Regions from separate parts of the Streptomyces vietnamensis genome, predicted to be linked through region 3. Evidence: riboswitches for the same ligand, from Rfam matches in the RefSeq annotation. Region 3 holds a riboswitch; each other region holds the start of a gene.
What was found. Region 3 has a riboswitch for cyclic di-AMP ahead of SVTN_RS20205 (M23 family metallopeptidase). Riboswitches for the same ligand answer to the same signal wherever they lie in the genome.
Positions count from the first base shown of each region.

Region 1: linked by a shared signal. The riboswitch ahead of SVTN_RS31655 (M23 family metallopeptidase) and the one ahead of SVTN_RS20205 (M23 family metallopeptidase) in region 3 are both predicted to bind cyclic di-AMP.
Region 2: linked by a shared signal. The riboswitch ahead of SVTN_RS28220 (M23 family metallopeptidase) and the one ahead of SVTN_RS20205 (M23 family metallopeptidase) in region 3 are both predicted to bind cyclic di-AMP.

Region 1 is NZ_CP010407.1:7,028,235-7,033,517, reverse strand. Features, by position in the region: gene SVTN_RS31665 (STM4011 family radical SAM protein) at 1-29, shown strand, start outside; gene SVTN_RS31660 (SGNH/GDSL hydrolase family protein) at 16-810, opposite strand; gene SVTN_RS31655 (M23 family metallopeptidase) at 974-1,918, opposite strand; cyclic di-AMP (ydaO/yuaA leader) riboswitch at 1,921-2,079, opposite strand; gene SVTN_RS31650 (tyrosine-protein phosphatase) at 2,453-3,274, shown strand; gene SVTN_RS44870 (DUF6126 family protein) at 3,278-3,433, opposite strand; gene SVTN_RS31645 (helix-turn-helix domain-containing protein) at 3,467-4,096, opposite strand; gene SVTN_RS31640 (aspartate aminotransferase family protein) at 4,183-5,283, opposite strand, start outside.
Region 2 is NZ_CP010407.1:6,279,506-6,284,788, reverse strand. Features, by position in the region: gene SVTN_RS28235 (bifunctional acetate--CoA ligase family protein/GNAT family N-acetyltransferase) at 1-940, opposite strand, end outside; gene SVTN_RS28230 (HPr family phosphocarrier protein) at 1,157-1,438, shown strand; gene SVTN_RS28225 (GntR family transcriptional regulator) at 1,571-2,254, opposite strand; gene SVTN_RS28220 (M23 family metallopeptidase) at 2,449-3,222, opposite strand; cyclic di-AMP (ydaO/yuaA leader) riboswitch at 3,236-3,400, opposite strand; gene SVTN_RS28215 (M16 family metallopeptidase) at 3,600-4,967, opposite strand; gene SVTN_RS28210 (M16 family metallopeptidase) at 4,994-5,283, opposite strand, start outside.
Region 3 is NZ_CP010407.1:4,500,948-4,506,230, forward strand. Features, by position in the region: gene SVTN_RS20190 (PLP-dependent cysteine synthase family protein) at 1-774, shown strand, start outside; gene SVTN_RS20195 (MFS transporter) at 771-1,973, shown strand; gene SVTN_RS20200 (PP2C family protein-serine/threonine phosphatase) at 2,182-3,393, shown strand; cyclic di-AMP (ydaO/yuaA leader) riboswitch at 3,606-3,752, shown strand; gene SVTN_RS20205 (M23 family metallopeptidase) at 3,764-4,861, shown strand; gene SVTN_RS20210 (aldo/keto reductase) at 4,908-5,283, shown strand, end outside.

The DNA of each region.
Region 1 (5,283 bases), 2.5 Mb from region 3:
CCGCCGTGCCGCCTGCTACAGGGGCATGAGGTCGGGGCGCTTGGCCTCGACGTGGTCGCCCGAGCTCTCGCCGCGCAGCCGGCGCCCGATCCAGGGCACCAGGTACTCCCGGGCCCAGTGGATGTCGTCGCGGCGCACTTCGAGCGTGCCGCGCGGCGGCTCCGGCGGCCAGGGCTGGTCCGGGTCGGCGGGCACCGGCATGCCGAGGACCTGGGCGGCGCGCAGGGCGACGCGGGTGTGGCCCTCGGGCGAGAGGTGCAGCCGGTCGTCGTCCCAGGCGCGCCGGTCCTGCACGGACTTCAGCGACCACAGGTCGAGGACCGGGCAGCCGTAGCGGTCCGCGATGGCCCGGACGTGCCCGTTGTAGGTGGCGATCTTGCCGCGCAGGTGCTTGAGGAGCGTCACGTCGCGGGTGTCGAAGCCGGTGGTCACCATGACGGTGCCGACGGCGGAGGTGAGGTCGGCGACGGCGCGCTCGAAGCGCTCGGCCACGTCGTCCGGGTCCGTCCCGGGGCGGATGATGTCGTTGCCGCCCGCGCAGAAGGTCACCAGGTCGGGGGCGAGTTCCTTCGCCCGGGGGACCTGTTCCGCCACGATCTGGTCGAGGAGGCGCCCGCGTACGGCCAGGTTGGCGTAGCGGAAGTCGTCGTGCTCCGGCAGCTGGTCGGCGAGCAGGACCGCGAAGCGGTCCGCCCAGCCGACGTACGTCCCGTCGGGCCCGGGGTCTCCGACGCCCTCGGTGAAGCTGTCACCGATCGCCGTGTACGACCCGAATGCGTTCTTGTCTGTTGATCTCGAATCGTCTGCCACGGGAGCACATTTTTCCCCTTCGGGTGTGACCTACGCGACCGTAAGGAGGGGTTGACGCCTGGTGACATATGCCACCGATAAAGATTCCGCCAAGCCGGAATACGCCGGAAGTCCGGCACTCGCGTGCCGGACTTCCGGATGACGAAGGCGTACTGACGTGGCGTCAGATGCTCACGCCGTGCGACCGCAGCGCGGCCAGCGGGTCGATGTCGGAGCCGTACTCCGGCCCGGTGCGCATCTCGAAGTGCAGGTGCGGACCGGTGACGTTGCCGGTCGCGCCGGAGAGGCCGATCTGCTCGCCGCCGGTGACGGTCTGGCCGGCGGAGACGGAGATCGAGGACAGGTGGGCGTACTGCGAGAAGGTGCCGTCGGCGTGCTGGATGACGACCTGGTTGCCGTACGCGCCGCCGTCGCCGGCGGAGTAGACGGTGCCGGGGCCGACCGCGTGGACGGGGGTGCCGGTGGAGGCGATGAAGTCGACACCGGTGTGGTAGCCGGAGGACCACATGGAGCCGGCCTGGTGGTACGGGGTCGACATGCCGGCGCCGGCGATCGGGGCGACCCAGCCGGAGGAGGAGGTCGTACCGGCCGACGAGGAGGACGCCGAGGAGGAGGTGGTCGCGGCGGCCGGGGCCGGGGCCGGGGCCGAGGCGCGCTCGCTGCTGCGGGAGGCGCGGGGGGCCTCGTCGCCGTTCTTGCCGGAGTTCCACGTGCTCTTGTGCGCGGCCTTGGCGGTGCCCTTCGCGCCGAGGGTGAGCTTCATGCCGGGCATGATCAGCGAGGGGTTGTCGCCGATGACCTGGCGGTTGTCCTGGTAGAGCTTGTGCCAGCCGCCGGCGACGTGGTGCTCGGCGGCGATCTTCGACAGGTAGTCGCCGCGGACGACGGAGTACGTCTTCGGCGCGGCCTTCTGCTGGGCGGCGGGCGCGGCCTTCACCTGGGCGACGGCGTGGGCGGGAGCGGCGGCCGGGGCGGCCTGCTCGGCGGCGTGGGCGCCGGTGGCTCCGAGGAGCGGGAGGGCGACGACGGCGCCACCGGTACCGGCGGCGGCGAGGCCACGGGTCAGACGGTTGGACTTGGCACGGCGGTGCTTACCCTTTGCGGGCATGGCGAATTCCTCTCCGGCGCCTGCGAGGTGAGCTGTCGGGTTCGGACTGGAGATGTCCGGCCGCGTTCTCACGCGACTTAACCCCGAGCCGTCCTTCTTCGAAGGGATCGGCGTACTTACCTGGGTCCCCCGCTCCTGCCTCGTACGGGTGGGTTCGAATTCCGGTCGGTGGCAGGATTCGGCGGTCCGTCCGGATTGAGCGCGACGCTAGACGAGTGGGGTCGGCGCGAACAAGCCACGGTTTTCAAGTGATCTGGGATTCAGTGATATCCGGCCGGAATTCCGGTCACCCTCCGTGGATGACGGCCCCTCGATCTCCTTTTCCCGGGGGGTATTTGGAAAAGACGATCAGGCACGGTCCGTCACGGTTATGACGCTGCTCACGCGCCGATCCCCATCTCCCCTGCAACCGGGGCGGGTTATACGGAATCCCCCAATACGGACAGATCACCCATTCCCGTCCGAGGGGGTGCGTGCCCGGCCTCCCACCCGAGATGATTGCCCCAGGAACCGATCGACAGAACAGGAGCAGCCGTGACGCAGCAGCTGCCGCAGGTCCCGCCCGCCGAAGCCGCCGAGCCCGAGCTGACCGAGGTCCGCAACTTCCGGGACGTGGGCGGCCTGCCGACGACGGACGGGCGCGCCGTCCGCCCCGGCCGCCTCTTCCGCAGCGGCCATCTCGCCCACGCGACGGAGGACGACGCCGCCTTCCTCGCCTCGCTCGGCCTGCACACCGTCTTCGACTTCCGCAACGAGTCGGACCGGAGGATCGAGGGCCCGGACGTCGAGCTGCCCGGCGTACGGAACGTGAACATACCCCTCAACGACCCGGCCGACGGCAAGGAGTTCTGGAAGCTGGTGCGCGACGGCGAGATCGCGCAGCTGCGGGAGGTCCTCGGCGACGGCAAGGCGGCCGCCCGGATGTCCGACTCGTACCGGAAGAACGTGCTGGAGCGGACCGAGGAGCACGGCCGGCTCCTCCACTCCATGGCGGAGGAGAGCATCCCGGCCCTGCTGCACTGCGCGGCCGGCAAGGACCGGGCCGGGGTCGCCATCGCGATCACCCTGCTCGCGGTCGGGGTCGAGCGGGAGGCGATCGAGGCCGACTACGTGAAGTCGAACGCCCCGCACCGCCGCTACAAGGTGCGCCGCAGCTCCACCTCCCCGGACGCGATGTCGCCCGAGGTGATGGAGCTGCTCAGTCCGCTCTTCGACGCGCGGGTGGAGTACCTGCGGGCCGCGTTCGAGACGATCGAGACGACCTGGGGCTCGGTGGACGCCTACTTCACCGAGGGCCTGAAGCTGGCCCCGGAGACCCGCGAGCGGCTGCGGGAGCGGCTGGTCACCGACGCCTGAGGCCTACTGGTTCTGCCCGCCCAGCATGAAGAGCAGGTAGAGGAAGCCGGCGAAGAGGTGGCCGGCGATCAGATAGGCGAAGAGGCGGAGCACGAGCCCCTTGGGGAACTTGCCTTCACCGCGCTCTTCGCCGGTGACCGCTACGGACTTCTCGGACATGTCGGTCCTTTCCTGAAGAATCTTCATGGAACGTCAGCGCCGGTGCGGGGTCCCGTCACCGAGGCACAGCTCGGCGACGGGGCTCTGCATCAGGGTGTGGACGAAGAGCAGCTCGGCCCCGCCGGGCGTGGCGGCGCCGATCCGGTGCGGGGTCAGCGAGTCGAAGTGCGCGCTGTCCCCGGGATCGAGGACGTGGACGGCCTCGCCGAGCGCGAGCCGCACCCGGCCCTCCAGGACGTGGATCCACTCTTCGCCGGGGTGGACGCGCACGATGTCGGCCCGGGTGGCGTACGGCACGTGGACCCGCAGGCACTGGAGGGCGCGCCCGGCGCCGCCCGCCTGGCGGTAGATCCAGCCGTCGGCCTCGACGGGTTCGGAGCGGTCGGCCCGGACGACGGGGTCGCGCTCGGGCGGCGCCTCGCCGAGGAGCTCGGAGACCGTCGTACCGTAGATACGGGACAGGGCGAGCAGCATCGGCAGCGAGGGCTGCCGGTTCCCGGTCTCCAGGCGCGAGAGGTGGGCCGGCGAGAGGCCGGCCCGCTGGGCGGCGGCCTCCAGGGTGAGTCCCCGGCGGCGGCGCAGGGCCCGCAGCTGCGGGGCGACGTCGGGCAGGACGCCGGGGATGGCGGGGTCCGGGGAGGTGCCCCCGGGGACGTGGTCCATGCGTCCATTCCGCCAGGATCGTGCCTCTGAGGCAAGTTTCTTGCCTCAGAGGCAAACCCCCGTCGGGAATCCGTGTCGAAATCCGGTCAGCGCTGCGCGACCGCCTGCTTGACCAGCGTCTTTCCGAAGTCCCACATCAGTCCGCCGCCGCCGTGGGCGTCGTCCATGACCGCGGTGAAGGCGGTGACGAACCGGTCCACGTCCGCCTCGTCGATGATCAGCGGCGGGATCAGCTTGATCACCTCCAGGTGGTCCCCGGAGACCTGGGTGAGGATCCTGTGCCGCTGGAGCAGCGGAACCACGACCATCTGGGCGAAGAGGCCCTTGCGGGCCGCCTGGAGCATCGTCCAGCGCCCGCGCAGTCCGAGCGAGGACGGCCGCCCGAACTCGATCCCGATCATCAGGCCGCGCCCGCGGATCTCGTGGAGCAGCTCGTACCGGGGCACGAGCTCCTTCAGACGGCCGGAGAGCAGGTCGCCGATCCGCCGGGCGTGGGCGACGGTGCCCTCGTCCTCCATGACCGAGAGGACGGCGAGCCCGGCGGCCATGGCCTGCGCGTTCGACCCGAAGCTCGCCGAGTGGACCAGGACCCGGTCCATCGACGAGTAGACCTTCTTGAAGATCCAGTCCTTGCCGAGGGTGGCGCCGACCGGCACGTAGCCGCCGGAGAGCGCCTTGGCGACGCAGACCAGGTCCGGCTCGACGCCCTCCTCGTGCTGGTGGGCGTAGAAGTCGCCGGTCCTGCCGAGGCCGGTCTGCACCTCGTCCGCGATGAGCAGCGCGCCGTGCCGGTGGAGGAGGTCCTGGGCGGCCCGGAGGAAGCCCGGCGGTGCCTCGTGGACGCCCTTGCCCTGGATGGGCTCGACGACGAAGGCGGCCACGTCGCCCTTGCGCAGCTCCCGCTCCAGGGCGCCGAGGTCGCCGAGGGCGATCGCGGTGTCCGGCAGGAGCGGGTCGAAGCCCTCCCGGAAGCCCTGCTCGCCGTTGACGGAGAGGGAGCCGGTGGTGAGCCCGTGGAAGGCGTGGTGGCAGTAGAGGATCCTCGGCCGCCCGGTGGCGTACCGGGCGAACTTGAGGGCGGTCTCCACGGCCTCGGTGCCGCTGTTGCCGAAGAAGACCCGGTCGAGGTACGGGCTGTGGGCGAGCAGCTTCTCGGCGAGGAGTCCCGGCAGCGGCTGGCAGTCGAA
Region 2 (5,283 bases), 1.8 Mb from region 3:
CCCCGTGTTCGCCGCAGTCCGCGACGGCCTCGGGCACCCGTTCGGCGGGGACGGCGACGATCGCCAGGTCCACCGGTTCGCCGATGGCGCCGACGGAGGGGTGGGCGGGGACGCCGTCGAACTCGGTCTCTCCGGTGAGCGCGGCGTTCACCGCGTACACCCGTCCCGTGAAGCCGGCCCCGAGGAGGTTGCGGAGCACGGTCCGGCCGACGCCGCCCGGTGCGCGTCCGGCGCCGACGACGGCGACGGAGCCGGGGGTGAGGAGCCGCTGTACGGAGCGTGCCTCGGCGCGCTGCTCCCGCGCGCGCTGGACGGCGAGGGAGCGGTCGGTCGGTTCGAGGTCGAGGTGGAGCCGTACGGAGCCGTCCTCGAAGCTGCGCTTCTGGGTGTAGCCCGCGTCGGTGAAGACCTTGATCATCTTGGTGTTGGCGGGGAGCACCTCGGCGGCGAAGCGCCGGATGTCCCGCTCGCGCGCGACCGCCGCGATGTGTTCGAGGAGGGCGGAGGCGACGCCCCTCCCCTGGTGCGCGTCCTGGACGAGGAAGGCGACCTCGGCCTCGTCGGCCGGGGCGGAGGCGGGCAGCCCCTGGGCGTTGATGCGGTCGTAGCGCACGGTGGCGATGAACTCGCCGCCGACGGTCGCCGCGAGCCCGACCCGGTCCACGAAGTCGTGGTGGGTGAAGCGGTGGACGTCCTTGGCGGACAGGCGCGGGTAGGGGGCGAAGAAGCGGTAGTACTTCGACTCGTCCGAGACCTGCTCGTAGAAGCTGACGAGCCGGTCGGCGTCGTCGGCGGTGATGGGCCTGATGCGCGCGGTGCCGCCGTCGCGGAGCACCACGTCCGCCTCCCAGTGGTCGGGATAGGCGTGCTCCGGCGGTGCCGGCGGCGCCGGTGATGCCGGTGGTTCCGCCGCTTCCGACTGCTCCGACGCGCTCTGCATGGGGTCAGCCTACGACCGCGACACGACTGCGGCACCGGTCGCGGGGTGCCTGTGCGGGATGCGAGGTGTTGCAAGCTGGGAGGGCCGACGGACGGTCCGGTCCTGGTCGAAGGGTGGCCTTTTCCGCGCCTTCCCGGGCCGGAGGTCGGCGCGAGCACCGCGCAACCCGTGAGAGACTGGTCTAGACAACCCGCTTGAGAGTCGAAGGGCAACACCATGGCTGAGCGCCGCGTCAACGTCGGCTGGGCCGAGGGCCTGCACGCCCGCCCCGCGTCCATCTTCGTCCGTGCCGCCACGGCTTCCGGCGTGCCGGTGACGATCGCCAAGTCCGACGGCACCCCCGTGAACGCCGCCTCCATGCTCGCGGTGCTCGGCCTGGGCGCGCAGGGCGGCGAGGAGATCGTCCTCGCTTCGGAGGCCGACGGCGCCGAGGCCGCGCTCGACCGCCTGGCGAAGCTGGTCGCCGAGGGCCTGGACGAGCTCCCCGAGACCGTCTGACCCCGGCCCCTTCCTTCAAATGGCCGTGGCCGCCGGAATTCCGGCGGCCACGGCCATTTGCATGAACGGACCCATTTCCGGGCAGCACGAAAACCGCGACCGAATGCCTGTTCTTTGTATACGGTGGGCGCGTTAATTCCGGGCGCTCGTCGTGTTGACGGCATGTTGCGAAACCCTCACACGGCCTCGCTCCGGCCTTTTGAGCCGGTGCAGCGGCAGCGAGCGTTCCGCGTGCAGCGCGGTCAGCGACCTCGCCCGCTCGGCGTCGCCGCGCGCCACGGCGTCCACGATCGCGCCGTGCTCGGCCCAGGCCTCCACCGGCTGGGCGGGCTGCTCCACCACGTACGTCCAGGCGATCTTGTGCCGCAGTTGGGTGAGCAGCGCCGTCAGGGCCGGGCTCCCCGAGGCCTGCGCGAGCGTCTCGTGGAACCAGCCGCCGAGCGAGCTCAGGTCCTCGCCCTGACCGCGCCTGGCCCGCTCCTGCCCCAGCCTGACCAGGCCGCGCAGCACCTTGAGGTGCGCCTCGGTGCGCCGCTGCGCGGCCCGCGCGGCCCCCAGCGGTTCGAGCAGCGCCCGCATGTCGAGCAGGTCGGCCGCCTCCTGCTCGGTCGGCTCGGCGACATGGGCGCCCGCGTGGCGCCGGGTGACCACGAAGCCCTCGGACTCCAGGGTGCGCAGCGCCTCGCGGACCGGGACGCGGGAGACCCCGTACCGGCGGGCGAGTTGTTCCTCGGTCAGCCGGCTGCCCCGCTCGTACACGCCGGAGACGATGTCGTCCCGGATCGCCGTGCATACCGAGTGCGCGGGAATGCGCATGTCCGACCTCCGCCTTGGTCCGCGCGAGTCAATTCATCGGCGCCTGTTCTGCGCCCGATCTTCGACTCTATTGCAGCAGGCCGGAATTTCCGATGCCCCGGCGGAATCCATGGATATCTTTTGGTCAGCGAAAAGCCCCGGCTCAGTACGAGCCGGGGCTTTTGCGACGCGGTCCGGGGCCGGACCCAACGAGGTCAGACGACGTTGACGCCGCGGGCGCGGAGGTACGCGATCGGGTCGATGTCCGAGCCGTACTCGGGGCTGGTGCGCGCCTCGAAGTGGAGGTGGGGGCCGGTGGAGTTGCCGGTCGAGCCCGAGATGCCTATCTGCTGGCCCGGCTCGACGGTCTGGCCGACGTAGACCCCGATGGAGGAGAGGTGGCCGTACTGGGTGTACGTGCCGTCGTTCATCCGGATGACGATGTTGTTGCCGTACGCGCCGCCCCAGCCGGCCTCGACGACGGTGCCGGAGCCGACGGAGACGACCCGGGTGCCGTAGGCGGCGTGGAAGTCGATGCCGGAGTGGCTGCCGGAGGACCAGAGCGAGCCGCCGGTCTTGTAGCCGGTGGAGACGTACGAGCCGGCGACGGGGAGCTGGAAGGAGGCCAGGCGGCGGCGCTCGGCCTCGCGGGCGGCGCGCTCGCGCTCCAGCCGGACCTCCTTGGCGCGGGCCTCGGCCTTGCGCTTCGCCTCGGCCGCGGCCTTCGCCTTGGCGACGGCCTCGACGGCCTCCTGCTCCTGGGCGGCGGCCTGGGCGTTGATCCCGTCGACGAGGGATTCCTCGGCGATGACCTGGGTGAGGCCGGTGTCCTCGGCGGAGCGGTTGTCCGTGTCGGCGGCGAGCGCCGGGGAGGCGAGGGTTCCGATGACGCCGGTGGTGGCGAGCGTCGCGACGCCGGCGATGCCCACGCCGCGGCGCGCCATCCGGCTCGGAGCACGATGCTTCCCGGTGGCACGGGTGAACGCCATGTAGAGGCTGATCCTTTCCTTCCTTCTCGCCTACCGGGTTAGCTGACGGGTTCGGAGCAGGAAGGTCTCCTACGAGCCCCTCCGCACGAGACGAAGGCGCCCGATTCACCCCAGGGACTGCGTGTGGGTCCCCGGCTCCCCAGGCTCGCGCCTGACGGGGACTCGGCGATGACTGTCCGATGCCGCGGCTGCGGCACGTGCAACTGGCGAACAGCCGCACCGACGCTATGCGGATCGTCTTTCAATCACCAACCAGACACGCCTTTTGTAAGACATGCCACAGGGCAAACGATCACCTTGATCGCAATACGGACAAAGAGGAGGACCCCGACGAACTAGGCCGTCGGGGCCCTCCTGTTGTCGCCTCGGGGCCGGAATCAGCCCGTCACGACGGTCACTTCACCGATGCCGAGCGCGCGCACCGGCTCCGCGATCTGCGCCGCGTCGCCGACGAGGACGGTGACGAGCCGGTCCACCGGGAAGGCGCTGACCACGGCGGCCGTCGCCTCGACCGTGCCGGTCTCGGCCAGGCGCGCGTACAACTGGGCCTGGAAGTCGTCCGGGAGGTGCTGCTCCACCTGGTCGGCGAGCGTCCCGGCGACGGAGGCGGCCGTCTCGTACTTGAGGGGCGCCACGCCCACCAGGTTCTGCACGGCCGTCTCGCGCTCGGCGTCCGTGAGGCCCTCGGCGGCGAGGGTGCGCAGCACCTTCCACAGGTCCTCGAGGGCCGGGCCCGTGTTGGGGGTGTCGACGGATCCGCTGATGGCGAGCATCGCGGCGCCGTTCCCCTCGGCGTCCGAGCGGAGCACCTGGCCGAAGGCCCGCACGCCGTACGTGTAGCCCTTCTCCTCGCGCAGGACTCGGTCCAGACGCGAGGTCAGGGTGCCGCCGAGGCAGTACGTGCCGAGGACCTGGGCCGGCCAGACGCGGTCGTGCCGGTCGGGACCGATCCGGCCGATGAGCAGCTGCGTCTGCACGGCGCCGGGACGGTCCACGATGACGACCCGTCCGGTGTCGTCGGCGGTGATCGGCGGCATCGGGAGCGGCTCGGCCGGCTCGCCGGTCCAGGCGCCCAGCGTCTCGGCGAGGACCTTGTCGAGGTCGACGCCGGTCAGGTCGCCGACGACCACGGCTGTGGCCGTGCCGGGCCGGACGTACGCCTCGAAGAAGGCGCGCACGGCGGCGGCGTCGATCGCGGCGACGGTCTCCTCGGTGCCCTGGCGCGGCCGGGACATCCGGGACTCGGCCGGGAACAGCTCCTTGGAGAGCTGCTTGGCGGCGCGGCGGGCCGGGTTGGCCGTCTCGTGCGGGATCTCGTCGAGACGGTTGCGCACCAGGCGCTCGATCTCGGACTCGTCGAACGCCGGGGCGATCAGGGCCTCGGAGAGCAGGCCGAGCGCCTTGGGCAGCCGGGAGACCGGGACCTCGAGGGAGACCCGTACGCCCGGGTGGTCGGCGTGCGCGTCGAGCGTGGCGCCGCAGCGCTCCAGCTCGGCCGCGAACTCCTCGGCGCTGTGCTGGTCGGTGCCCTCGGAGAGCGCGCGGGCCATGATGGTGGCGACGCCGTCGAGACCGGCGGGCTCGGCGTCCAGCGGGGCCGGCAGGAAGATCTCCACGGCGACGACCTGCTGGCCGGGGCGGTGGCTGGTGAGCACGGTCAGACCGTTGTCCAGCTTTTCCCGGTCCGGGGCCGGGAAGGCCCACGGCTTCGCGGTGCCCGGCCGGGGCTGCGGGTGGAAGTCCATGCTCGTCAAAGACGCGGCGGCGTCGGTCACTGGTCCGCTCCCTCTTCGTGGTCGTCGCCGTCGGCGTTCTGCTCGGTCGCCAGGGGCTCGTAGACGAGCACCGCGCGGTTGTCGGGGCGCAGCTTGGCCGCGGCGACCTCCCGCACCTCCTCGGCGGTGATGTCCAGGACGCGGTCGACGGCGGTCAGGGCGAGCTGCGGGTCGCCGAACAGCACGGCGAACCGGCACAGTTCGTCCGCGCGGCCCGCGACCGTGCCGAGCCGGTCCAGCCACTCGCGCTCCAGCTGGGCCTGCGCGCGCTCCATCTCCTCGGGCG
Region 3 (5,283 bases):
CCCGTGCACGTCGTCACCGACCCCGGTCTCGAACCGATCGTCGAGCGGATGCTCGTCGCCCACGGCGCCCGGGTCCACGTCGTCCCCGAGCCGAGCCCGCACGGCGGCTGGCAGCAGGCCCGGATGGACCGGGTCGCCGAGCTGCTCGCCGAGCTCGACGGGGCCTGGTGGCCCGACCAGTACGGGAACCCCGACAACCCCGCCGCGTACGGGGGGCTCGCCGCCGAGCTGTCCGCGCAGCTCGACCGGATCGACGTCCTCGTCTGCGCGGTCGGCACCGGCGGCCACTCGGCCGGGATCTCCCGGGCGCTGCGCGCCACCAGCAGCCCGGCCCTCGAACTCGTCGGCGTCGACTCCGTGAACTCCACCGTCTTCGGCCTGCCGGCCGGGGAACGCCTCATGCGGGGCCTCGGCTCCTCCATCCACCCGGGCAACGTCGACCACGGCGCCTTCGACGAGGTCCACTGGGTGGGCCCGGCGGAGGCGGTACGGGCGGCCCGCCGGCTTGCCTCGCGGCAGTTCGCGACCGGCGGCTGGAGCGTGGGCGCGGTCGCGCTCGTCGCCAGCTGGCTGGCCCGCACGCGCCCGCGCGGGACCCGGATCGCGGCCGTCTTCCCGGACGGGCCGCAGCGGTACTTCGACACCGTCTTCAACGACGAGTTCTGCGCGGCGCACGGGCTGCTCGACGGTCCCGTACGGGAGGACCCCGCCGGGTACGTCTCCGCCGAGACCGTCAGCGGCTGGACCCGCCGAGTCCTGGAGCGGGCCAAGTGACCACGGCGACGGCCCCCGCCAAGGGGGGCATCTGGAAGCAGAGCCGCACCTTCGAACCGGCCGTGCGGCTCCTCTTCCTCAACCAGCTCACCATCAACCTCGGCTTCTACATGCTCATGCCGTACCTGGCCGCGCACCTCGCGGACGGGCTCGGCATGGCCGCCTGGGCCGTGGGCCTCGTCCTCGGCGCCCGGAACCTCTCCCAGCAGGGCATGTTCCTCGTCGGCGGGGCGCTCGCCGACCGGCTCGGCTTCAAGCCGCTCATCGTGGCCGGCTGCGCCCTGCGGACGGTCGGCTTCGGGGCGCTCGCCTTCGCGCAGTCGCTGCCGATGCTGATCGCCGCCTCGCTCGCGACGGGCCTCGCGGGGGCGCTGTTCAACCCGGCGGTGCGGGCGTACCTGGCGGCGGAGGCGGGGGAGGAGCGGCGCGTCCAGGCCTTCGCGCTGTTCAACGCGTACTACCAGGCGGGCATCCTGCTCGGGCCGCTCGTCGGGGTGGCCCTGACGGGGGTGTCGTTCCGGCTGACGTGCGTGGTCGCCGCCGTGCTGTTCGCCGGCCTGACCCTCGTACAGCTCCGGCATCTGCCCGTACGGGTCTCCGAGGCGCCACGGGAGCAGCGGGGGCAGTTCCGCACCGTGCTCGCGCACCGCACCTTCTGGCTCTTCTCGCTCGCCATGACCGGCTCGTACGTGCTGTCCTTCCAGGTCTATCTGGCGCTGCCGCTCGCGGCGGGCGGCACGGGCGTGACGACCGCGCTGTTCGTCGTCTCGGCGCTCGTCGCGCTCGCCGGGCAGCTGCGGATCACGGCCTGGTGCAAGCGCCGGCTCGACCGGGAGCGGTGCCTCGTCCTCGGGCTCGCCCTGATGGGCGGGGCCTTCCTGGTCCCGGCCGCCCTGGGGCGCGGCCCGGTGGGGCTGCTCCTGTGTGCGGCGGTCCTGGCCGTCGCGAACGCGGTGCTCTACCCGTACGAGATGGACACGGTCGTCGCCCTGTCCCGGGGGCGCTGGGTGGCCACCCACTACGGGCTCTACAACACCGTGTGCGGGATCGGGATCACCCTCGGGAACCTGGGGACGGGCGCGCTCCTCGACGTCACCGGCTGGTCGGCGACGCCGTGGCTGGTGCTGTGCGGGGTGGGCGTGGGGTGCGCGGCGGCGATGGCACTGCTCGGCCGGGGCGGGCGCCTGGCGGCCGACTGACCCGTACGGGGGTGGGGCGCCGGCCTCGTACGGGGTGGGGCGCCGACTCTCGTACGGGGTGGGGCGCCGGCCTCGTACGAGGGTGGGGGCGGCCGGCCGGGCCCGTACGCCACTCGGCCCCATGGGAGTCGCCGCCCCGTCCGGCGGCGGCCACCCTGGGAGGGCGCGGTGCGGACCGCGGCCGGTCGGACCGGGCAGGAGAGCACAGGTGGGGCACCCCCTAGGAGCGGCGGGCGGAGGGCGGCGGGGCGGTGAGGGACGCCCCGAGTACGGCGGCGCCCGGCGGTTCATCCGCGCCCTGCCCCCGCTGGTCATCGTGGGCGGTGTCGTCTTCGACGTGGCGACCCCGCCCGAGTACACGGCGGCGCCGCTCTTCTCCGCCGCCCCGCTGATCGCCGCGCCCTTCTTCTCCACGCTCACGACCCTGATCACCGGGATCGCCGCCGTCCTCGCCTCCGTCGGGCTGCACGCCTACAACGGCACCATCGACGAGATCGCGGCCTTCACCGAGAGCATGACCGTCCTCACGGTCTCCGCGCTCGCCCTCCTCATCAACCGGGTCGTGCGCCGCAGCGGCGAACGGCTCGCCTCGGCGCGGGTCATCGCGGAGACCGCGCAGAAGGCGGTGCTACCGATGCCCGCCGAGCGGATCGGGGGGCTGCAGTGCGCGGCGCGGTACGAGGCGGCGCAGGCCGACGCGTTCATCGGCGGCGACCTGTTCGCCGTCCAGGACACCCCGCACGGGGTGCGGCTGGTGGTCGGGGACGTCCGCGGCAAGGGGCTGGAGGCGGTCGAGGCCGTCGCCGTCGTCATCGGCGCCTTCCGGGAGGCGGCCGAGCAGGAGCGGACCCTGGAGGGCGTGGCGCAGCGCCTCGAACGCGCCCTGGCCCGGGAGGGCACTCGCCGGGACGACCTCGACTCCTTCGAGGGGTTCACCACGGCCGTCCTGGCCGAGATCCCGCGCGGCGACGGCAGCGGGACCTTCGACGGTTTCGTACGGGTCGTCAACCGCGGGCACCCGCCGCCGCTGATGCTGTACGCGGACGGGCGCGTGGAGCCGCTGGAGCCGGGCGAGGCGGCGCTGCCGCTCGGCATGGGGGAGCTGGCGATGTGGCCGGACCGGGGCGAGGCGCGGCCGTTCCCGGCCGGCGCGACGCTGCTCTTCTACACGGACGGCCTCTCGGAGGCGCGGAACGCGCAGGGCGTCTTCTACGATCCGGCGGCGCGGCTCGCCGGGCGGATCTTCCCGGGACCCGAGGAGCTGCTCGACGCGCTCGTGGACGACGTACGGCTCCACACGGGCGGCGGGTCGACGGACGACATGGCGCTGCTCGCGGTGAGCCGCCCGGCGACGGGGCAGCCCGAGCGGCGCCGGACGATGCCGGTGGTGCCGCCGGGCGGGTCCGGTCACCGGGCGTAGTCGAGGGGTGTCACTGCGATAACAATTGACATAACGTCAGATCGCAAGGGTTTCACCACCCTCCCCTTACGCCTTTCTGAAGGGGGCTCAACTCGGGCGATACTCCCTCAATTCAATGAATGATCAAGAGCGACGGCTTGGAATCGGGACCCCCTGTCTATTAACGTTCGATAACGCAGCGCGGTCGTCCCAGCCGTCGCAAGAGGCGGCACCGTGCGCACGCGCCGAATCCTGAAAAGGAACCGGGGAACCACCAATTGGGGTGAATCGGACGCCTTCGTCTCGTACGGAGGGGCCCGTAGGAGACCTTCCTGCTCCGAACCCGTCAGCTAACCCGGTAGGCGAGAAGGAAGGAAAGGAGCGCGCCTCCGTGGCGTCCAACACCCCCGCACCCGAAGCCCCCTTCGATGCCTTCGGTGGCGGTGCGGGTCTTTCCGCCCCGGACACCGAGTGGAACCCCACCGAGGGCTCCCTCCGCGCCGAGAGCCGCTCCGGCGGCCGGCACCGGGTCGTCAAGCAGCGCTCCAACTTCGCCCGCTCCTCCACCGTCCTCGGCGTCGGCGTGATCGCGGCCGTCGGCGCGGGCGGCCTCGCCACCGCGCAGGACAAGCCGCCGGTCGCCATATCGCTGCCGGACCTCCCGGACCTGAACCTGCCGGACGCCCACGACCTCCCCGGCGTCGGCGACCTCCTCCCCGAGGAGGAGAGCGCGCCCGTCACCACGGCCGCCGCCGCCAACCCGCTCACCGCCGCCACCTACACCACCGCGGCCGACGAGCAGACCACCGCCCCCGCCGCGGGCGAGGCCCTGCGCGCCCGCATCCTCCAGCAGGCCGAGCAGCAGCAGGCCTCCGCCGACGCCGCCGAGAAGGCCGCGGCGGAGAAGGCGGCGGCCGAGAAGGCCGCCGCGGAGGCCGAGGCCAAGGAAGCCGCCGCGGAGAAGGCGGCCGCCGACGCGAAGGCGAAGGCCGAGGCGGAAGCCAAGGCGAAGGCCGAAGCGGAGGCCAAGGCGAAGGCGGAGGCCGAGGCCAAGGCGGCCGAGGCCGCGCGCCTCGCCCAGCTCGCCGCCGGCTACTCGCTGCCGGTCTCCTCGTACACCCTCACCGCCACCTACATGCAGTCCGGATCGATGTGGTCCTCCGGCTACCACACCGGCCTCGACTTCGCCGCCCCCACGGGCACCCCGCTCAAGGCGGTCCACGGCGCCACCGTCAAGTCCGCGGGCTGGTCCGGCTCCTACGGCTACCGGATCGTCCTGGAGCTGGAGGACGGCACCGAGGTCTGGTACTGCCACCTCTCGTCCATGCTGGTCGGCGCCGGCCAGACCGTGTCCACCGGCGAGACCATCGGCCGCGTCGGCGCCACCGGCAACGTCACCGGCGCCCACCTCCACATGGAGGTCCACACCCCCGGCGGCTCCGGCATCGACCCGATGGCCTGGCTCCAGTCCAAGGGCCTGAACCCCTGAGAACCCGCACGGAATAGGCCCGGCGGCGGGGAGGGTTGATCCACACATGACCTCTCTCCGCCCGCTGGGCAGCTCCGATCTGCACGTCTTCCCCGTGGCACTCGGCGGCAACGTCTTCGGCTGGACCGCCGACGAGGCGCAGTCCTTCGCCGTCCTCGACGCCTACGCCGCCGCCGGCGGCAACTTCGTCGACTCCGCCGACGTCTACTCCGCCTGGGCCGAGGGCAACGAGGGCGGCGAGTCCGAGACCGTCATCGGCCGCTGGCTCGCCTCCCGGGGCAACCGCTCCGACATCGTCGTCGCCACCAAGGTCGGCGCCCACCCCCGGTTCAAGGGCCTGTCCGCCACCACCATCAAGGCGGGCGCGGAGGAGTCCCTCCGCCGCCTCGGCACCGACCACATCGACCTCTACTACACGCACT